DNA from 4 places in the Bradyrhizobium sp. UFLA05-112 genome. Region 2 is predicted to be linked to each of the others. Evidence: predicted binding sites of a transcription regulator. Region 2 holds the regulator's gene; each other region holds the start of a gene.

Region 1 (5,252 bases), on a different contig from region 2:
AAATCGTCCTTCTTCATCGGCGAGCCGTCGGCGTTCTTCAGCATGCCCTTGGTCAGCATCTGCGCCAGGGTGGAATCGTCGTCGCTGGTCCATTGGTTGGCGGCAACATCGACCGTGCCCTGCGCCAAGGCAAGGATCGCATTCTCATGGCTGCCGGTGAAGACGACCTTGCTGAAATACGTGTCGACATCCGCGATGCCCATCTTGTCGAGCTCGAAGCGCGGCACGTTGTTGCCTGAGGTCGAATTCGGATCGACCAGGCCGAGGTTCTTGCCCTTCAGCTCGTCAATGCTCTTGTAGGGGCTGTTCGCCTTGACGAAGAACACCGAATAATAGCCCGTGCCGCCATCCGCGTTCAGATCGCTCGCAAAGGCGTCCGTCTTGACGCCGGTCAGCCGGGCGCGCGCAAACGAGGCCGACCCATAACTTGCGATCTGGATGTTGCCGGCACGCTGACCTTCGATCACGGCGGCGTAGTCATTGGCGATCCGCAGCGTGACCTTTACGCCGAGTTCCTTCGAGAGGTAGGTCATGAACGGAGCCCAGCGTTCGGTGACGCCCGAGGCGTTCTCGGCCGGGACAACGGCAAATGTCAGCTCCGGATATTTCGCTTTCCAGTCTTCGGCAGACGCAGATACGGTGAAGGCCAGCGCGGCGGCGCCGGCAAGTACGATGCGACGAGTGATCATGATACCCTCTTGATCGGTTGGACGCGGTAAACGCAAAAACTTGGGTCGGGGCTCAGGCGGCGGCAGCGCTGCCGAGCGCTGGAACGGCTTCGGGCGCCGGCAGTGGCACGCCACCCATGACTTCGCTGGCTTCGAGATCGTAGAGCTCACGCGCGACGTGCTCGGTGAGCGCCGACGGCGCGCCGTCGAACACCACGCGGCCCGCCGCCATGCCGATCAGACGGTCGCAATAGCTGCGCGCCAGATCGAGCGAATGCAGGTTGCAGATCACGGTGATGCCGAAATGCTTGTTGATGCGCAGCAGCGCATCCATCACGATTTTCGTGTTGCGCGGGTCGAGCGAGGCGATCGGCTCGTCGGCGAGGATGAGATCAGGCTGCTGCACCAGTGCGCGAGCGATCGCGACGCGCTGCTGCTGGCCGCCGGAAAGCTGGTCGGTGCGCTGCGCCGCGAGCGAGGCCATGTCGAACTGCTCGAGCGCCGACATCGCCAGCGCCCTGTCCTCCTCTAGCCAGGCCTGCGTCAGCGAGCGCCAGGCCGGCATCGCGGCAAGGCGGCCCATCAGCACGTTGGTGAGCACGTCGAGGCGGCCGACGAGATTGAACTGCTGGAAGATCATCGCGGCGCGGGCGCGCCATTGCCGCAGCTCCTTGCCGCGCAGCGCGGTGACGTCGACGCCGTCGAACAGGATGCGCCCCTCCGTAGGCGTCACCAGGCGGTTGATGGTCCGCAGCAAGGTCGACTTGCCGGCGCCCGAGCGGCCGATCACGCCGACAAAGCCGCCGGGAGCAACCTCAAACGAAGCACTGTCCACCGCGGCTTTTGTGCCGAAGCGGCACGTCAGACCTTCAAGCACCAGCATGCAGGAGCTCCCAACTAGCTGGGCCCAACCGCTAACGCCGCCGCTTTACATTTGTGTGACAGGGGCAGGGCAGTGCGGCGATGCTACGCACGCCATCCCCCGTCATCTCTTCGTCATGACATCGTCATCAAGGCGCTCGAAGACGAACGCCCCTCTCCCGTTGACGGACGCATCATGGTCGCCAAAGCGCTTTCGGTCCAACCGACCATCGATTCCACGGCCAAGCTTCACGAGATCAAGCTCGGCGCCTATTGCGAGGTCGGCGCGCGCACGATCCTGCACGAGGTGACGATGGGCGACTATTCCTACGTCGTGAACGATTCGCAGATCACCTACACGACGATTGGAAAATTCTGCTCGATCGCAGCGATGACGCGTATCAATCCTGGCAATCACCCGATGCAACGCGCCAGCCAGGCGCATTTCACCTATCGTGCGAGTGCCTACTTTCCGGGCGAGAGCGACGAGGCCGAGTTCTTCGACTGGCGGCGCCAGCATCACGTTTACATCGGTCATGATGTCTGGATCGGCCATGGCGCGATCGTGCTGCCAGGCCGCAATATCGGCACCGGCGCCGTGGTAGCCGCAGGCGCCATCGTCACCAAGGACGTCCCCGCCTACACCATCGTCGCCGGCAATCCGGCCCGTCCGGTCCGACGGCGGTTCTCCGACGAGATCGCCGACCGCCTGGCAAGGCTCGCCTGGTGGGACTGGCATCACGAAAGCTTGCGTGAGGCCTTGCCTGATTTCCGCAAGCTTGGGATTGAAGATTTCCTCGCAAAGTACGAAGCACGGATCGTTGCCAACCAGTCCTCTCCCAGCAAGCGAAGCATCCCCGCGTGACTGAAATTTATCTTGAAGGCGGCCGGGCACTGATCGGCTCGGAGATCGTCGAAACCTCACTCGTCCTGTCCGGGCAGGAAATTGCAGCAATCGATCGCGGCCGCGCACGTGCGCCACTTGCGATCGACGCCCGGAGTCTTTTGGTCTTGCCGGGCATCGTCGACCTGCATGGCGATGCCTTCGAGCGGCAGATGATGCCGCGCCCTGGCGTCGACTTCCCGATCGACGTGGCGCTCGCCGACAGCGACCGGCAGGTGATCAGCAACGGCATCACCACCGTCTTCCACGGCACGACCTGGTCGTGGGAGCCGGGCCTGCGCTCTGGCGACAATGCACGGCGCCTGCTGGTGGCGATCGAACGCTTGCGGCCGCAATTTGCCGCCGATACCCGCTTCCATCTGCGGCACGAGACCTACAATCTCGACGCGGAGGACGAGATCGGCCAATGGCTCGCCGAAGGACGGATCGATCTGTTCGCCTTCAACGATCACATGGCTGCGACCATCCGCGATCTTTCAAAGCCGAACAAGCGCGGCCGCTTGGTTGACCGGACCGGACTGTCCGACACGGCTTTCGAAGAGCTGGTCGGTCGCGTCGCCGCTCGCGCGGCGGACGTCCCGGCGACGACCGCGCGGCTTGCTGCGGCGGCCCGCGCGGCCGAGGTACGGATGCTCTCGCATGACGATTCGACACCGGCGGTGCGCAAGGCGTATCGTGACATGGGCGCCACGATCGCCGAATTTCCGGTCAACGAAGAGACGGCGCGCGCGGCCGCGGAGGCCGGCGACGCCATCATCTACGGCGCGCCCAACGTGGTGCGCGGCGGCAGCCATACTGGCTGGACCAAAGCCTCCGACATGATCGCCAAGGGACTCTGTTCGGTGCTGGCCTCGGACTACTACTATCCGGCGCAACTGCTCGCCGCCTTCCGGCTCGCGGCCGATGGCGTGCTGCCGCTGGCGCAGGCCTGGAAGCTGATCTCGGAAGCTCCGGCAGAGGCCGCGGGCCTGTCCGATCGCGGAACGATCAAGGAAGGACGGCGCGCCGACATCCTGCTGGTCGACGACACCGTGCCGCTGCGGCCGCGGGTGGTCGCGGTGATCGCTGCAGGCAAGCTCGTCCACCTCACCGATGGCTCGCGCCTGCTGGGCTCAGCCGCGGCGCCGCGTGAGGCTGTCGCCGCCGTCTAAACCCGCTATAGCTGAGGCGATGACAGGTTTTCCCCGCTACGCGATCTACTATGCCGCCGATGCCGAGAGCGTGCTATCGCGCTTCGGCGCCGGGCTGCTCGGCTATGATGCCCATGGCGGCCGCGAGTCGCCCTTCCCTGCAGAGGCGCTGCACCTTGCAACCGATTGGCATGACGTCACGGCCGATCCCCGCAAATATGGTTTTCACGGCACGCTGAAGGCGCCGATGGCGCTGGCGGGGGGCAAGACCGAGGCCGAACTGGTAGCGGCGTGCGCAGCGTTCGCTGGCAAGCCGCGGCCGATCCCCGTGATTCGTCCGATCGTGGATTCCATCAGCGGCTTCATTGCGGTGATCCCGGCCGAGCCCGTCGGCGAATTGACACAGCTCGCCGCCGATTGCGTGCGCGATTTCGATGCGTTTCGTGCGCCGCTGACGGCGAACGATCGCGCGAGGCGCAACCCGGATAGGCTGCCCGAGCGGCAGCGCGATTATCTCGATCGCTGGGGCTACCCCTACGTGATGGAAGAATTCCGCTTTCACATGACGCTCACGGGCCGGCTCGATGCGGAGCGGCGTGGGCCGATCGTCGAGATGCTGCGGAAGCGGTTTGCCGAGCTGCGCCTTGTGACGCTCGCCATCGACCGCATCGCGCTGTTCCGACAGGAAAACGCAGCGGCACGCTTTCACATCATCGGAGAGTGGCCATTGGCGACGTAGGGCTCATCGCCAGCTCGCGAGATTGAGTGCGAGCGCGGCTGCGCCAACGAAGATGAGGCTCGCGGCCCAGACCGCGTCCAGATTGAACCAGCTTCGCGACACGAACTTAAGACCGAGATAGCGGTAGACCAGCCACGCAAGGCAACCACCCGCGAAGACCATTGCGACGACGTGCGCAAGCGAAACCAACACCGCCATCGCAAGATTTGCCGTGATGAGGGAGCCGGCTGCTTGGTGGCCGACGTCGAGGTCCGCGACCTGGCATAGCCCGAGATAGATCGGCACCAGCATCAACGCGGCGCCATGGGCAAGAGCGATGGCAAACGACCACAGCGCCAGCTGCGTTGGCGGTATCCGCGCCAGTGCCCGCGGATGGCGCCTGTTGATGAAGCGAAAGATGCCGAAACCAATCACGAGGAGGCTCGCGCCGAGTTGGATCGGACGCTGCCATTCGGCCAGGGTCAGCAACAGCGCGAACGGCAGGAGCACCAGGAATGTCGCCAGCAGATGGCCGGCCGATAGAGCGCCCAGCGCTCCAAACAGCGCAGTCGGGCTTCGTTCCATGAGCCCTGCCGAAACCGCGAGCGGCCATCCCATCCCCGGATTGAGCCCGTGATAGATGCCGCTCGCAATAAGAGCGAGCCAGAGCCAGACAAGTGTCCGGCTCGCCTCTCCCCAATCTAGGCCGACGGATAGCAAAAGGAATCCGTCGAACAGTCGCCGCCCTCAAGTCTGATCTGGTGCGCCCGGTAGCCGTCCGGGAAGCTGACGAAATAGTCGCTCGCGAGTTCGAGGCCGCCGTTGCGACCGACATTGGCCATCACTTCGACGCCGGGAACGCCATCGGGATAGAACTGGTCGTCCCAGGTCGAGTAGAGCGAGTTGGTCCAGTACACCCGCTTGCCGTCGCGGCTGATCTCGACCATCTGCGGGCCACCTGCATATGCCTT
Region 2 (5,252 bases):
AGGCGAGCACGTTGTTGTCATCGCCGGTCCAGGCCACCGTCTTGCCCTCGATCGGCCCGCGATGCTCCTCATAGGTCATGAGGTCGGCCATCACCTGGCACGGATGCGAGCGCCGCGTCAGCCCGTTGATGACAGGCACAGTCGCGTGCGCTGCGAGCTCGAGCAGTGCATCGTGATTGAGGATGCGGATCATGATGGCATCGACATAGCGCGACAGTACGCGCGCGGTGTCGGCGATGGTCTCGCCGCGGCCGAGCTGCATCTCGGCACCGGTGAGCATGATGGGCTCGCCGCCGAGCTGGCGCATGGCGACATCGAACGACACCCGCGTCCGCGTCGACGGACGCTCGAAGATCATCGCCAGCGTCTTGCCCTCGAGCGGCTTGACCGGCTGATGCGCCTTCTGCTTCGCCTTCATGGCGGAGGAGGCGGCGAGCATGCTCTTGAGCTCGGACAGCGGCAGCTCGTTGATGTCCAGGAAGTGCTTGGGCGTCTTGCTCATCAGCTTGCCGCCGGCGTCTTGAGAGTGGATTCGATCGCGGTGCAGGCACGCTCGAGCCGCGCGACGCCCTCCTCGATCTCCGCCTCGGTGACGATCAAGGGCGGCAGGAAGCGCACCACATTGTCGCCCGCGCCGACGGTGAGCAGCTTTTCGTTGCGCAGCGCCGTGACGAGATCGCCCGAGGGCACCACGGCCTTGACGCCAATCAACAGCCCCTCGCCGCGCACCTCGCTGACGACATCAGGATGGCGGTCGATCACGGAGGCGAGCTTCTGCTTGAGCAGCAGCGACATCTTCTGCACGTGATCGAAGAAGCCGGGCTTGAGCATCACGTCGAGCACGGCGTTCGCCGCGGACACGGCGAGCGGATTGCCTCCGAAGGTCGAGCCGTGCGAGCCGGGCGTCATGCCGGAGGCCGCCTCGGCGGTCGCAAGGCACGCGCCGATCGGAAAGCCGCCGCCAAGCGCTTTCGCCAGCGACATCACGTCAGGGGTCACGCCGAGGCGGCGATGTGCAAAGAGTTCGCCGGTGCGGCCCATGCCGGTCTGCACCTCGTCGAAGGCGAGCAGCAGGCCATGCTCGTCGCAGAGCTGGCGCAGCGCGCGATAGAAGGCGGGAGACGCCGAGCGCACGCCGCCCTCGCCCTGGATCGGCTCGATCAGGATGCCTGCGGTCTGTGGGCCGATCGCCTTCTTGACGGCTTCCAGGTCATCATGCGGCACTTGGTCGAAGCCGTCCATCGGCGGACCGAAGCCTTCGAGATATTTTGCAGACCCCGTAGCGGCGAGCGTTGCCAGCGTGCGGCCATGGAAAGCGCCCTCGAAAGTGATCATGCGGTAGCGCTCGGGATGGCCCTTGGTGGCATGATAGCGGCGCACCACCTTGATCACGCATTCCATCGCCTCGGCGCCGGAATTGCAGAAGAACACGAAGTCCGCAAAGCTCTCGTTGCAGAGCCTGACCGCGAGCTTCTCACCGTCCGGGCTCTGGAACAGGTTCGACATGTGCCAGAGCTTTGTCGCCTGCTCCTGCAGAGCCCCGACCAGATGCGGATGCGCGTGACCGAGCGCATTCACGGCGACGCCCGACGTGAAATCGAGATAGCGCTCTCCATTGGTTGCGACCAGCCAGCAGCCTTCGCCGCGCTCGAAGCCGAGCTCGGCCCTGGCGAAAACGGGAAGCAGATGCGTCGCGGCGCTCTTGGTCATGGCGGTCACTTGGATGTTGGGGCCGGCTGAGGCTGCCTTGCGCAGCGCATCATTGACCTGCCCGGAAAACGAAACGTGCCGCCTTTTAAGGGCGGCACGTGTCACCATTTTATGCTTGGAAAAACCGCTGTCAATGCCGCCAGAAGGCCCTGCAAGGCGCCTGACCCGTAGTCTTGCGGTGGCGATTTTGAGTTCTTTTAGCGACGGAACATGTGGACGCGGAGCCGCAGACTCTTGCGCGGGAGTCACGCCATATTGTAGCGTTTACCGTGTCAGATACGACATCTCGTGCAGCAGTTCTGATCCTCTTAGTCCTCATGTACCGGCGTAACGTTCAGGTGCGTTTTTCGCGCCCGGCGAGCCTTAAGGGATTCTGGGGGCACGGGTTTTTCGAGGCTTAGACATCGCCACGCGGCCCCAAGGATTGGCAGGCGCGCGGCGAAGGGAAGGGTGCAATGACGGTTTTGACCTGGTCCGACGATCGCGTCGAGCAATTGAAAAAGCTCTGGGAAGCCGGGCTTTCGGCCAGCCAGATCGCTGCCGAGCTCGGGAATGTGACGCGCAACGCCGTAATCGGCAAGGTGCACCGGCTGGGCCTGTCCGGTCGCGCCAAGAGCCCGTCCTCGGCGGCTCCCCGGCCCCGCAAGGCGCGCCCCGCACAGCACATGATGCGGGTGAGCCGCCCGATCTCGCGCGGCAACACCGCCCTCGCCCAGGCCTTCGAGGTCGAGGTCGAGCCCGATCCGATCACCTACGACAACGTCGTTCCGATGAGCCAGCGCCTGTCGCTGCTCGAGCTCAACGAGGCGACCTGCCACTGGCCTGTCGGCGATCCCTCGAGCCCGGATTTCTTCTTCTGTGGCGGCAAGTCGCTCTCGGGCCTGCCCTACTGCGCGCAGCATTCGCGCGTCGCCTACCAGCCGGCGGCGGACCGCCGACGCGCACCGGCCAAGCCCGGCACGCGCTGAGGTCATCAGCGCGCGGGGCTGGCCGACGCGCAACGATGGTTCAACAAATTGGATGTCGTCCCTGCGAAAGCAGGGACCCATAATCCAGGGCGCAGTTATTGCGCGGGAAGATCACTCCGAGTCTTCGCCAAACCACTCCCCGTGGTTATGGGTCCCTGCTTTCGCAGGGACGACATCGGAGAATGTGGCGGCAGCCCGCTGGATCACCGCTGCCACCTGCAAACCTTAAGTCTGCTCCGCCTTCGCGAAACGATCGTCCAGCGCGTAGCCGGCGCCACGGACGGTGCGGATCGGGTCCTGCTCGCGGCCGAGATTGAGCAGCTTGCGCAGACGGCCGATGTGGACGTCGACGGTGCGCTCGTCGATATAGATGTCACGGCCCCAGACGCTGTCGAGCAGCTGTTCACGCGAGAACACCCGGCCGGGATGCTCCAGGAAGAACTCCAAGAGGCGATATTCGGTCGGGCCGAGGTCGATCGGCCGTCCGGAGCGCGCGACGCGACGCTTCTCGCGGTCGAGCTCGATGTCGCCGTAGGCGAGTATGGTCGCAAGCCGCTCGGGGCTTGCACGCCGGAGCAGGCCTTTCACGCGCGCGAGCAACTCAGGTACCGAGAACGGCTTGACGATGTAGTCGTCGGCGCCGGTCGCAAGCCCCCGCACCCGCTCGCTCTCCTCGCCGCGTGCCGTGAGCATGATGATCGGCAGCTGCTTGGTCTCGGGCCTGGCGCGAAGCCTGCGGCACAGCTCAATGCCGGACAGGCCCGGCAGCATCCAGTCGAGCACGATCAGGTCGGGGATATGCTCCTTGAGGCGGGTGTCGGCGTCATCGCCGCGCATCACCGTCTCGACATCGTAGCCGTCGCCTTCGAGGTTGTAGCGCAATAGCTCGGTCAGCGCTTCCTCGTCCTCAACAACCAGAATGCGTGCGCCCATGGCGTCGTCGCTCCTTAAGTGTTCGGCACGGTCGTGGCGAAGGTCGTCATGTCGCCCTTCGGGCGCTTGTCGGCGATGGCCTGACCTTCGATCATGTAAAAAACGGTCTCGGCGATGTTGGTCGCATGGTCGCCGATCCGCTCGATGTTCTTGGCGCAGAACATCAAATGGATGCAGAACGAGATGTTGCGCGGATCCTCCATCATGTAGGTGAGGAGCTCGCGGAACAGCGAGGTGCAGATCGCGTCGACCTCCTCGTCGCCTTTCCACACCACCATCGCCGCCGGCAGGTCATGCGCGGCATAGGCGTCCAGCACCGACTTCACCTGCTGCTGCACGAGGTCGGTCATGTGTTCCAGGCCGCGGAACAGCTTTAGCGGATGGAAATCGGTCTCGAGCGCGGCGACGCGCTTGCCCATGTTCTTGGCAAGGTCGCCGATCCGCTCCAGATCGGTCGCGACGCGCATGGCGCCAACGATCTCGCGCAAGTCGACCGCCATCGGCTGGCGGCGCGCGATCGTGAGCACGGCGCGCTCCTCGATCTTCTTCTGGAGCGCGTCGATCTCGGCGTCGGTTGCCACCACGCGCTGGCCGAGCGCGACGTCACGGCGGATCAGCGCATCGACGGAATCGACGATCATGCGCTCGGCAAGGCCGCCCATCTCCGCAACGAGCCGCGTGAGCTCTTGCAGGTCGGTGTCGAAGGCCTTTGCGGTATGTTCAGAAGCCATTTCCTGTCTCCTCAGCCGAAGCGGCCGGTGATGTAGTCTTGGGTACGCCGGTCGCTGGGCGACGTGAAGATCTTGCTGGTCTCGTCGAACTCGATCAGCTCGCCGAGATACATGAAGGCGGTCTTGTCCGAGACGCGCGCCGCCTGCTGCATGTTGTGGGTGACGATCGCGATCGTGTAGTTCTCGGCGAGCTCCTGGATAAGCTCCTCGACCTTAGCGGTCGAGATCGGATCGAGCGCCGAGCAGGGCTCGTCGAACAGGATCACCTCGGGACGCACCGCCACGGTGCGGGCGATGCAGAGACGCTGCTGCTGGCCGCCGGAGAGCGACAGGCCGGAGGCGTTGAGCTTGTCCTTGACCTCGTTCCACAGCGCGCCGCCGCGCAGCGCCTTCTCGACGCGGACGTCCATCTCCGATTTGGAGATCTTCTCATAGAGGCGGATGCCGAAGGCGATGTTCTCGTAGATCGTCATCGGGAACGGCGTCGGCTTCTGGAACACCATGCCGACCCGGGCGCGCAGCAGGTTGAGGTCGAGCTTGGAGTCGAGGATGTTGGTCTGGTCCAGCATGAGCTGACCGGTGGCGCGCTGTCCCGGATAGAGATCGTACATCCGGTTGAAGATGCGCAGCAGGGTCGACTTGCCGCAGCCGGATGGGCCGATGAACGCCGTGACGCGATTGGTGCCGAGCGTCAGGTTGATGTTCTTCAGCGCGTGGTGCTCGCCATAATAGAAGTTGAGATTGCGCACCGTCACCTTGGCCGGAGCCTCGGGCAGCGTCGGAGACGCCTGACGCCCGGTGGAACTTACGGAAACGGACAGATCGCTCATTTTGCAGTCCTCTCGGCGCCAAGAATGCGCGCGCCAATGTTCAGGGCAAGCACGGTCAGGGTGATCAGCAGCGCCCCGCT
Region 3 (5,252 bases), on a different contig from region 2:
CCTGGGAGCGCAGGCCGAGCCGCGCCGCGGCCATCGCAAGCATCCGTCCCAATTGTCCGCCGCCGAGGATTCCGATGGTGTCGCCGGGCTTCAGCTTTACCCGTTTGGTGCCAGTCACGCCTTGTCCTCCGGGCGCTCGGCCACGGCGTCGGTCTGTGCCTTGCGCCAGGCCACGAGGCGTTTCGACAGCGCGGGATCGGACAGGGCCAGGACGGCCGCCGCGAGGAGCGCCGCGTTGATCGCGCCCGCCTTGCCGATGGCGAGCGTCCCGACCGGGATGCCGGCGGGCATCTGGACGATCGAGTGAAGCGAATCGATGCCCCGCAGCGCCTTGGATTCGACGGGGACGCCGAACACCGGCAGTTCCGTCAGCGACGCCGTCATGCCGGGCAGATGCGCGGCGCCGCCGGCACCGGCAATAATGACCTTGAAGCCTTCGGCCTTGGCGCCCTTGGCAAAGGTAAACAACCGTTCCGGAGTGCGGTGGGCCGAGACGATGCGGCTTTCGCAGGCGACGCCGAGCGCTGTGAGCGTATCGGCGGCATGCCGCATGGTGTCCCAATCCGACTGGCTTCCCATGATGATGGCGATCGGCGCGGTCATGACGTCAATTGTGCTCGGGAATGCAGAAACATAGGCCAGACTAACGGTTCCGGCCGGCGGCTCGCAAGGCGGTGGCAAGGAGAAGGGAATGCACTATCCTGTCTTGGTGAATCCCCGCAAGCCTTCATTGAGCAGGACGCCCATGAAGAAACCAAAAAGGGCGATCGCTGCGAAGGCGCAAAAGGGCCGGAAAAGCAGCGGGAGCCGATCCAAACCCGCGGCCAGACGCGCGGCCCGGCCTGCGGGCCGGCCCGCTGCGACGACCGGCAAGGCCAAGAACGATGCAAAGAACGATGCAAAGAACGCCAAGGCGATCATCCGCAACCTGCGCACCAAGCTCGCCCAGGCCCAGCGGCGCATCGACGAGCTCGAGGCTGCTGCCGACACCGACTTCCTGCTCGGCATCCCGAACCGGCGCGGCTTCGAGCGCGAGCTCCATCGTGCGATCGCCTACATGACGCGCTACGCCGCCCGCGGCGCGTTGATCGTGCTCGACGTCGACCGCCTGAAGCCCATCAACGACTCCTTCGGTCACGCCGCCGGTGACGAGGTCCTCAAGGCGATCGCCGCCACGCTGACGCGGCAGGTGCGTGCCTCTGACGTGGTCGGCCGTCTTGGCGGCGACGAGTTTGCGCTGCTGTTGTGGAACCTCAGCGAGACCGACGCCAAGGCGAAGGCCGCAGGCTTCGAGCAGGCGATCGACGATTTGTCCTTTGTGTTTCGCGGCCAGCGCGTGAATGCAGGCGCCTCCGCCGGCGTCGCGCTGCTCGGATCTCACGCCGAGGCGGGCCGCGCGCTGGAGGAAGCTGACGCGGCCATGTACGTGCGCAAGGCTCAGCGCCGGCACGAGCCGCGGATCAGGCTGATCAGCACCTAGAGGATGATGAGTTTTGGCTCAATCGGTGCGAGTCGAGGCGTGAACTTCACCTCTCCCTGCTGGGGAGAGGTGAACCCCAGGGCAACCGATCGTGTAGCTTCGTATCGTTCTTAGAGCGTGCTGAGGTCTTCCGGCACGTTGCCGAATTTGCGCAGCAGCTTGGCGTCGCCGAACTCGCCGGTCATGGGATCGCCGCTGCGGCTGAACGCGATCGCGCCGATATGGCCGGCGCCGTGCGCCAGGATCTCGGCGCGCCGCAGTGCGGCGGCCGAAGTCTGGCATTCCTCCGCGGCGCCTGCGACCGGCGATCCATCTTCGTCGGTGAGGAAAGGCAGTGCGACATAGTAGGTGACATCGGACATGGTCGGCTCCGAGTGCTCGTTGGCTCACGCGGCGCTGGAGGTGCTCCGCATCTTGTTGCGCGACGTCTCGGGAATGCAGCCGGCCGAAATTGCCGCCTGCAATTCCTCGAGCTCCGCTTCCAGATATTCGTTGGCCATGATCAGCGCCTTGATGGTGCTGCGCAGATTGCCGTCACACATCGCGATCGCCTGATCGCAGGCTTGTTCATAATGGCTGTTGTCGAAGGCGGCTGCGGACATGACATTTCCCCGGAAGCGGTTGAGGTCTGAATGTTCTTATTTTGTTCTTTTTGAGTCAAGAGAAATCCGATCGCGGAAAACGCATCGGGCATGCGGCCGCGATCAGGCGATGATGTCGGGCGTGATCTGGTCTTCGATGAAGGCGATACGGTCGCGCAACAACAGCTTGCGTTTCTTCAGGCGCTGTAACCGCAATAGGTCGGGGGCGGGCGATTGATGCAATGCATCGATCGCCGCATCGAGATCTCGGTGTTCCTGCTGCAACCGGGCGAGCTCGGCTTCGAGTTCGCGCTCGTCTTCATTGGTCATGATGTGCGGTAGCCGGAAAACCCGATGAGGTTACGAAAGCCTGTGGAAGGCCTGTGGAAAGTATCGTCCTTGCGCGACGTGATCGCAAGCGATCTGGGGTCCCTATCAACGTTCTCTCGCAAAGATATTTCAGTGGATCGCGGCGACCGCGCGCAGGCGCATTGAAATCATGGATGATTCCTGCCGGGGTTCCTTACTCACTGTTCATTACATATGAAGTTTCAAAAATGACAGTGGGACTACGGATACTTATCGACAGAACGAATCGGTGATGTACACTTCTCCGTCCGGATCGAATTCTGAGGTTCAACCCTACCGAGGAGGTTTCGAATGACAATTCAGGCACATCTTGTTGAATTGGAGCGGAAACACAAACTTCTCGAAAACGAATTGCACGAAGCTCTCGTGCACCTTTCAACAGACGACCTGCAAATTGTTGAGTTGAAGCGCCGGAAGTTGATGGTCAAGGACCAGATCGAGCGGTTGAGGCACGGTACCGACGACACGCTCCACTAGTAACCCCCGTACAGAATAGGCCTGATCTCGCACCCCTTCACGTAGGGATGAGAGCTGTTGCGCACATCCCTACGTCGAGGTGCGGAGCGTCGTGCGATTGATTTCGTGCGAAGCCTAGATGCTTGCGAGCTCGGCGACGTGGTCGGCGATCGCAAGTGATGACGTCAGGCCGGGCGACTCGATACCGAAGAGATTGATGAGGCCGTCCACGCCGTGATCGCGCGGGCCCTGCATCAGGAAATCCTGCGTGGCCACCGCCGGCGGGACGATCTTCGGCCGTATGCCCGAATAGCTCGGCATCAACGCGCCATCAGGCAGGTCCGGCCAGTATTTGCGGATTGCCGGATAGAATCGCTCTGCGCGTGCGGGATCGACGGCATAGTCGATCGTTTCGATCCATTCCACGTCGGGACCGAAGCGCGCCTGGCCTGCCATGTCCAGGGTGAGGTGCACGCCGAGCCCGCCGGGCTCGGGCACGGGATAGATCAGCCGTGAGAATGGTGCCTTGGTGCTACAGCTGAAATAGTTGCCCTTGGCAAGATAGGCCGGCGGAATCCGCTCCAGAGGCATGCCGTCGACGCTGCGCGCCACGGTCGTCGCGGAAAGACCTGCTGCGTTGACCAGCAGGCTGCATTGCAGCGTCATCGGCGCCTCGCCGCCAGCATCGATTTCGATGACGCCGCCTGAGGCCTTGGCGCGGATCAGCGGCGTGTGAAACGCGAACGCAGCGCCCGCCGCTTCGGCCTCGCCGCGCAGCGAGAGCATGTAGGCATGGCTGTCGATGATGCCGGTCGAGGGCGAGAGCAACGCGGCATCGCAGGCGAGCGCCGGCTCCAGCGCGCGCGCGGCGTCGCCTGCGAGCATCTGCATGTCGAGCACGCCATTGGCCTCGGCATGCGCCTTGATCGATTGCAGCTTCTCGGTCTCTTTCGGATTGGTAGCGACGATCAGCTTGCCGCAATTTCTGTGCGGGATGTCGCGCTCGGCGCAGTAGCGGTAGAGCGCATGCTTGCCGCTGACGCACAGCCGCGCCATCCAGCTCCCGGCCCGGTAATAGATCCCGGCATGGATCACCTCGCTGTTGCGCGAGGAGGTGATGGTGCCGATCGCCTCCGCCGCTTCAAGCACGATCACCTCGCGCCCGGCCTGGGCGAGCTTTCGGGCGATCGCGAGCCCGACCACCCCCGCTCCGATGACGACGCAGTCAACTCTATCCATGGTGGGGCGGGAGGTCCGTGAGCGGCAGGGCCAAGGAGCTTAACAAGGAGCTTAACAAGGGGCTTAACGAGAGGCTTAAGGAACCGCACCCGAGGCGGCTCTCCATTAAGGAAGAATTTATCATGTCAGGGCAATTGCCGTATCTGGCGTCACATTTTTCTGTCGTGCTGACAGGCGTTTACCCGATCCCAACCCGTGAGGCCAGACAATCCGGAGTTGAAATCGCGGGTGGCTGATGGCTGACAAGAACTGGCACGCGAGCGGCACGATTCTGACGTCTGTGCAGGCCTTGGCGTGCCTGGCCGGCACGGTCGCGCCCGCGCGCGCCTTTGCGCTGTCCGACAATTTCGCCCCGCAAAGCTATCTGGGCCGGCTCGATCCCAATCTGGTCTGGGAGGCGCTGCTCGGCGGCATCGCAGTGTGCTCGCTCCTGGCCGCCATCGTGCTGTGGATTCACTCGGCGTTACGGCGAGCCAGGCGCATGCAGTTGCGGCGCAATGCTTTCGTTTCGTCCGCCATGAACAATCTGAACCAGGGCGTCGTGATGACCGACGCTCAGCAACGGATTATCTTCTGCAACGACCGCTATCTCGAAATCTACGGGCTGGCGCGCTCGGACCTCTGGGCCGATATGACCGGGCCCGACATGCTCAGGCTGCGTCGCGATCGCGGCGTGCTCGGCGTGACCGACGAGGAGTTCTACGAGAAGGCCGCCAGCTCGAACGGCCTGATCACCGAGCTGCCGGAGGGGCGGGCCATCCTGGTGAAATATTTCGTGCTGCCGAATGGCGGCTCGGTGGCGACGCATCTCGACGTCAGCGAGCAGCGCAACCTGTCGCGGCAGCTTGCCTCCACCAAGCAATTCCTGGAATCGGTGCTCGACAACGTCCCGGTCTGTGTGGCCGCGAAGAACATCGAGGACGGCCGCTACATCTTCGCCAACCGCGCCTTCGAGCGTTTCTCGCGCTATTCGCGCGATCGCATCGTCGGCAAGCGCGCCGACGAGATCTTCCGCCCTGCCACCGCAGCCAGCATCGAGGCGGCGGATCGCGCGGCGCTGGCGTCGGCCGAGGGTCAGTACCGCAGCGAGATCAAGGTCGAGCGGGGCGCGGAGAACCGCGTGCTGT
Region 4 (5,252 bases), on a different contig from region 2:
TGGCGATGAAGTCGGGGCCGTTGGAGGCGTCCCGGCACGCGGCAGTCGCGATCGCAAAGACGCGGCCGACCTGCATCACGCGGCAGAGTGCCCGAAATCGCTTCAGCGAGGTCAGCGCCTTGTCGACCGCGTCGGGCGCGAGCAGACCGGTGCTCTGCACCTCGCGGCCGAGGCCGCAGAGCGTCTTCTCGTTGAAGATCGGAATGAGGCTCCGCGCCAACGCCTCGTAGACGACGAGACGAACCGAGTTGGAGCCGATATCGATCACCGCGACGCTTGCGCCACGTTTGCGCGGCCGTGTCACGGCAACAATCCCCAATCAGGACTGATGACGTTCGTTCCGGCGCGTGAGACGCCGCGGCGAGGATTCCTTGAGCGACTTTCCACGGCCAGACAGACTCGGATTTGTCATGAAGTAGTTGTGCACGTTGAAAGGCTCCTCGCCCTTCGCGGCTTTCATACGCGTTGACGATCCATCGGGCAACAATTGCCAGCTCTGCTCGTTGTCCTTCAGATTCGCGACCATGATCTGTTCGAGAACCTGCTGATGTACCGTTGGATTTTGCAGCGGGCACAGCACTTCGACACGGCGATCGAGATTGCGCGGCATCATGTCGGCTGACGAGATATACACAGCCGCTTTCGCGCTCGGCAGGCCCTGGCCCATGCCGAAACAGTAGATTCGACCGTGCTCGAGGAAGCGCCCGATGATCGACTTGACGCGGATGTTCTCTGACAGGCCGGGGATACCCGGCCGCAGGCAGCAGATACCGCGCACCACGAGCTCGACCTGGACGCCGGCTTGAGACGCCTCGTAGAGCGCGTCGATGATGTCGGGGTCGACCAGGGCATTCATCTTCATCCAGACCGCGCCAGGCTTGCCGTGCCGTGCATACTCGATCTCGCCCTGGATGTGCTCGAGGATGCGCTTGCGCAGCGTCAGCGGCGATACCGCCATCTTGTCGAGATCGCTCGGTGCCGCGTAGCCGGTGATGAAGTTGAACACGCGCGCAGCGTCGCGGCCGATGGTCGGGTCCGAGGTGAAGTAGGAGAGATCGGTGTAGATGCGCGCGGTCACCGGATGGTAGTTGCCGGTGCCGGTGTGAACATAGGTGGTGAGGCTGCCGCCCTCGCGGCGCACGACCATCGAGAGTTTTGCATGCGTCTTCAGCTCGAGGAAGCCGTAGACGACCTGCACGCCGGCGCGCTCGAGGTCGCGCGCCCAGCGGATATTCGCTTCCTCGTCGAAGCGCGCCTTGAGCTCGATCAGCGCGGTGACGGACTTGCCCGCCTCGGCGGCCTCGGCCAGCGCGCGCACGATCGGCGAATTGTTGGAGGTGCGGTAGAGCGTCTGCTTGATCGCGACGACGTCGGGGTCGCGCGTGGCTTGCTGGAGAAACTGCACCACGACATCGAAGGATTCATAGGGATGGTGGACGATGAGGTCCTTTTGCCGGATCGCAGCGAAGATGTCGCCGCCATGCTCGCGCACGCGCTCGGGATGACGGGGCACGTACGGGGTGAATTCGAGGTCGGGGCGATCGAGGCGGGTGAGCTGCGACAGCTCGTTCATGGCGAGCACGCCGTCGACCAGGAACACTTCGTCATCGGCAGCTGAAAGCGCGTGCTGCACGAAGTTGCGCAGTTGCTCAGGCGTCTTGGCATCGACCTCGAGCCGGATCACCGATCCACGGCGGCGGCGCTTCAGCGCCGTCTCGAACACGCGAACGAGGTCTTCGGCCTCTTCCTCGATTTCCATTTCGGAGTCGCGGATGATGCGGAAGGCGCCCTGGCCGTGCACGGTATAGCCGGGGAACAGACGGTTGATGAAGAGTGCGGTAGCCTGCTCGAGCGGGATCAGCCGCGTCACGCCATCAACGGGCAGTTTGATGAAGCGGTCGATCTTGCCGGGCATGCGGATCAGCGCGTTCATCTGCCTGCCGTCGGCGGCGCGCGTGAGCTGCAGGGCGATGGTGAAGCCGAGGCTCGGAATGAACGGGAAGGGGTGGGCGGGATCGATCGCAAGCGGGGTGAGCAGCGGGAATACGTTGTGGAGAAAGTAGTCCTCCAGCCACGTCCGCTCTGCCTTGGTGACATCCTTGCCGTCCACCAGCACGATGCCGACCTCGGCAAGCGTGCCGCGCAGATCGCGCCAGATCGCCTGCTGGTCGCTTGCGAGTTGCGAGACGGTCCGGTTGATCAGGGCGAGTTGCTCGGACGGGGTCAGGCCGTCGGGGCTGCGCTCGGGGATACCCTCTCGGACCTGCGCCTTGATGCCGGCGACGCGGACCATGAAGAACTCATCAAGGTTATTCGCCGAAATCGACAGGAATCGCACCCGCTCCAGCACCGGGTGGTGGGAGTTGACGGATTCCTCCAGGACCCGGCGGTTGAAATGTAGCCAGGAGAGCTCGCGATTGATGAATCGCTCGGGGCTCGTGGCGATCGCCGGCAGACCCGTCGCTTCTAGTTCTTTTTCTTTGATTTCAATAGCTTGCGCGGAGTCCATGAGAAGTCGGTCCATATTGTCTCGCCTTACTTTGCGACTTACGCGCAAAACCGGCGGGAGCATGTGTTAATGCGATGACGTTTCGATGACATTGATGTTCCGCCGCTCGGCCGCGTCAAGCGGTCGAGGTGGGCGGGGGCCTGCAAAAGGGACTGGAAATGTCAGGCGTCGCGGAGCAGCTCGGCCGCCAGTGCGCGGGTCACGGGCCGGCCGAGCCGCAGGGCTTCGCCGTCGAGCAACTCCACGGCCCGCCGCGCGGCGGCGGAGGAGCGCTCCAGGCGGGTCGCGAGATAGCTGACCACGCTCTCATCCACGCTCAGTTGGCGGTCTGCGCAGAACTTGACGATCAGGCCGCGGAAAAGCTGGTCGTCCGGCGGCAGGAGCGACACCACCGGCACGGCGCGCAGGCGCGAGCGGAGGTCGCGCAGCTCGATATCCAGTGCCGCCGGTACCTCGCGGCCTGTGAGCAGGACGTAGGCGCCGTCCTCGCGCGCGAGGTTCAACAGATGGAAGAGCGCGCGCTCATCCAAATCCTTCGCTTTCAGGTCCTCGACGACCAGTGCGCCCGTGGCGAGCGCTCCAGGCACGGCGGCCGCAGTCAATGCATTGGCGGTAGTGGAGCGGGCGCCCGCCTCTTCGGCCCAGATGGCGGCGAGGTGGCTCTTACCTGAGCCTTCGGGCCCCGCCAGCCACATGATCCGGTTTGGCCATTCGGGCCAACCGGTGATCAGGGCGAGACCGGCGGCGTTGGCGGGGCCTTCGAGAAAATTGTCCCGGCTCAGGCTTTCCGCATGCGGAAGCGAAAACGCCAGTTGTCGGGGATGAACGCGGCCTGCCACGCTTGCTTTGCTCCATGCCGGACGGGCCGGCTTTGTTCGAAGAGATTCGACCTATCGGGCGGGAGTTGGCCTTTTGCGGGGCCGCATCCCCCTCATTTCGCCTCGATCGTGCTCATGTGTCGCAGCCACTCGACGAGATAGAGCGACACGGAGGAGAGCGTGAAGACCGTGACGAGGCCCATCAGGATTATATCATAGGGTCCGGGGTTGAAGCCGAAGGCAAGGGAGGCCAGCACCAACGCCGCATACGCCACCTGGGCTGCAGTGTTGAGCTTCGACACTTTCGACGGCTTCATCTCGACCGGCTTGTCGAACAGCCAGGAGACGATCACGGCGGCGACGATCATGATGTCGCGGGAGACCACCAGAATCACGATCCAGCGCGGGATGTCGCCCCAGATGCCGAGTGCCAGATAGATCGAGACCAGCAGCGCCTTGTCGGCGAGCGGATCGAGCAGGGCGCCGAGCTCGCTCCTCATGTTGAAGCGCTTGGCCAGGAAGCCGTCGACGGCGTCGCTGATGCCGGCGATCAGGAAGACGGCGAACGCCACCTCCATTTGGCTCGACACAATCGCCCAGACGATGATCGGGACCAGCATAATGCGGCCCAGGGTAATGATGTTCGGAATACTCACGCGGCGCTTCCCGGCACCCGGTGTGACCTCGAATCCGGCCCTTTGGAGGCTGAACCGGTTGATATCTACATAGTATAGCCTCAGGCCTCTTGCGAGCCATTGCGCAACCCTCGAATTCGACGTAACCAGCCGCAAATCCACTGGAAATCCGGCATGACCGACCGCAAAAACGGCCTTACCTACGCCGATTCAGGCGTCGACATCGATGCGGGCAATCGCTTGGTCGACCTGATCAAGCCGATGGTGCGCGCCACCGCGCGTGCCGGCGCCGATGCCGAGATCGGCGGTTTTGGTGGCCTGTTCGATCTCAAGGCAGCCGGGTTCAAGGACCCGGTCCTGGTCGCCGCCACCGACGGTGTCGGCACCAAGGTCAAAATCGCTATCGAGACCGGCCTGCATGGCGGGATCGGCATCGACCTCGTCGCGATGAGCGTCAACGACCTCGTGGTGCAGGGGGCTGAGCCGCTGTTCTTCCTCGACTATTTCGCCTGCGGCAAGCTCGACCCCGAGGCTGCTGCGTCGATCGTCGCGGGCGTTGCCGAAGGCTGCCGCGAGTCAGGTTGCGCATTGATCGGCGGCGAGACCGCCGAGATGCCGGGCCTCTACAAGGACGGCGACTATGATCTCGCCGGTTTCGCGGTTGGTGCTGCCGAGCGCGGGACGCTACTGCCGCGCAAGGATATCGCCGCGGGCGATGCAGTGATCGGGCTCGCGTCCTCGGGCGTGCATTCCAACGGCTTCTCGCTGGTGCGCAAGATCGTCGAGCAGTCCGGCCTGGGCTTCGAGGCCCAGGCGCCGTTTGCGCCGGTCATGACGCTCGGGGGGGCGCTGCTCGCGCCGACCCGGCTCTATGTCAAATCCTGCCTGCGCGCGATCCGCGAGACCGGCGCGGTGAAGGGCCTTGCCCACATCACCGGCGGCGGCTTCACCGACAACATCCCGCGCGTGCTGCCGAAACATCTCGGTGTCGGCATCGATCTCGCCCGCTTGCCGGTGCTGCCGGTGTTCAAATGGCTGGCGGCGCAAGGCGGCATCGCCGAGCTCGAAATGCTGCGCACCTTCAACTGCGGCATCGGCATGATCGCGATCGTCGAGCCGGATGCCGCCGACAAGGTGATCGAGGTCTTCACCGATGCCGGCGAGACGGCGGCGCAACTCGGCACTGTGATCCCGGCCGAGGGCGAGCATCGCGTCGTTTATAACGGCCAACTCGATCTGTCGCTGTAAAACCCATGAAGCGCCGTGTCGCCATCCTGATCTCAGGCCGAG

What was found. Region 2 encodes PhoB, which activates phosphate uptake and scavenging genes when phosphate is short. Its sites were predicted from a motif close to TGTCATNNANCTGTCAT; they were not measured.
Region 1: the regulator PhoB is predicted to act here: its motif matches at 1,663-1,679, upstream of phnC (phosphonate ABC transporter ATP-binding protein).
Region 3: the regulator PhoB is predicted to act here: its motif matches at 2,619-2,635, upstream of SO180_RS00270 (YdcH family protein).
Region 4: the regulator PhoB is predicted to act here: its motif matches at 2,584-2,600, upstream of SO180_RS09375 (RNA degradosome polyphosphate kinase).

Annotation. Positions count from the first base shown of each region.
Region 1 covers NZ_JBANBK010000009.1:30,186-35,437, forward strand. The annotation lists gene phnD (phosphonate ABC transporter substrate-binding protein) at 1-689, opposite strand, end outside; gene phnC (phosphonate ABC transporter ATP-binding protein) at 742-1,551, opposite strand; gene SO180_RS07470 (LbetaH domain-containing protein) at 1,726-2,394, shown strand; gene SO180_RS07475 (alpha-D-ribose 1-methylphosphonate 5-triphosphate diphosphatase) at 2,391-3,584, shown strand; gene SO180_RS07480 (DUF1045 domain-containing protein) at 3,604-4,302, shown strand; gene SO180_RS07485 (hypothetical protein) at 4,306-4,899, opposite strand; gene SO180_RS07490 (selenium-binding protein SBP56-related protein) at 4,983-5,252, opposite strand, start outside.
Region 2 covers NZ_JBANBK010000006.1:11,887-17,138, forward strand. The annotation lists gene argF (ornithine carbamoyltransferase) at 1-502, opposite strand, end outside; gene SO180_RS05055 (aspartate aminotransferase family protein) at 502-1,710, opposite strand; gene SO180_RS05060 (GcrA family cell cycle regulator) at 2,166-2,678, shown strand; gene phoB (phosphate regulon transcriptional regulator PhoB) at 2,904-3,611, opposite strand; gene phoU (phosphate signaling complex protein PhoU) at 3,626-4,342, opposite strand; gene pstB (phosphate ABC transporter ATP-binding protein PstB) at 4,354-5,172, opposite strand; gene pstA (phosphate ABC transporter permease PstA) at 5,169-5,252, opposite strand, start outside.
Region 3 covers NZ_JBANBK010000001.1:53,494-58,745, reverse strand. The annotation lists gene SO180_RS00300 (5-(carboxyamino)imidazole ribonucleotide synthase) at 1-118, opposite strand, end outside; gene purE (5-(carboxyamino)imidazole ribonucleotide mutase) at 115-603, opposite strand; gene SO180_RS00290 (GGDEF domain-containing protein) at 746-1,480, shown strand; gene SO180_RS00285 (hypothetical protein) at 1,591-1,842, opposite strand; gene SO180_RS00280 (hypothetical protein) at 1,867-2,082, opposite strand; gene SO180_RS00275 (YdcH family protein) at 2,185-2,391, opposite strand; gene SO180_RS00270 (YdcH family protein) at 2,722-2,907, shown strand; gene SO180_RS00265 (NAD(P)/FAD-dependent oxidoreductase) at 3,022-4,125, opposite strand; gene SO180_RS00260 (sensor domain-containing protein) at 4,361-5,252, shown strand, end outside.
Region 4 covers NZ_JBANBK010000012.1:17,372-22,623, reverse strand. The annotation lists gene ppx (exopolyphosphatase) at 1-304, opposite strand, end outside; gene SO180_RS09375 (RNA degradosome polyphosphate kinase) at 320-2,509, opposite strand; gene SO180_RS09370 (P-loop NTPase family protein) at 2,671-3,348, opposite strand; gene SO180_RS09365 (CDP-alcohol phosphatidyltransferase family protein) at 3,441-3,983, opposite strand; gene purM (phosphoribosylformylglycinamidine cyclo-ligase) at 4,137-5,210, shown strand; gene purN (phosphoribosylglycinamide formyltransferase) at 5,216-5,252, shown strand, end outside.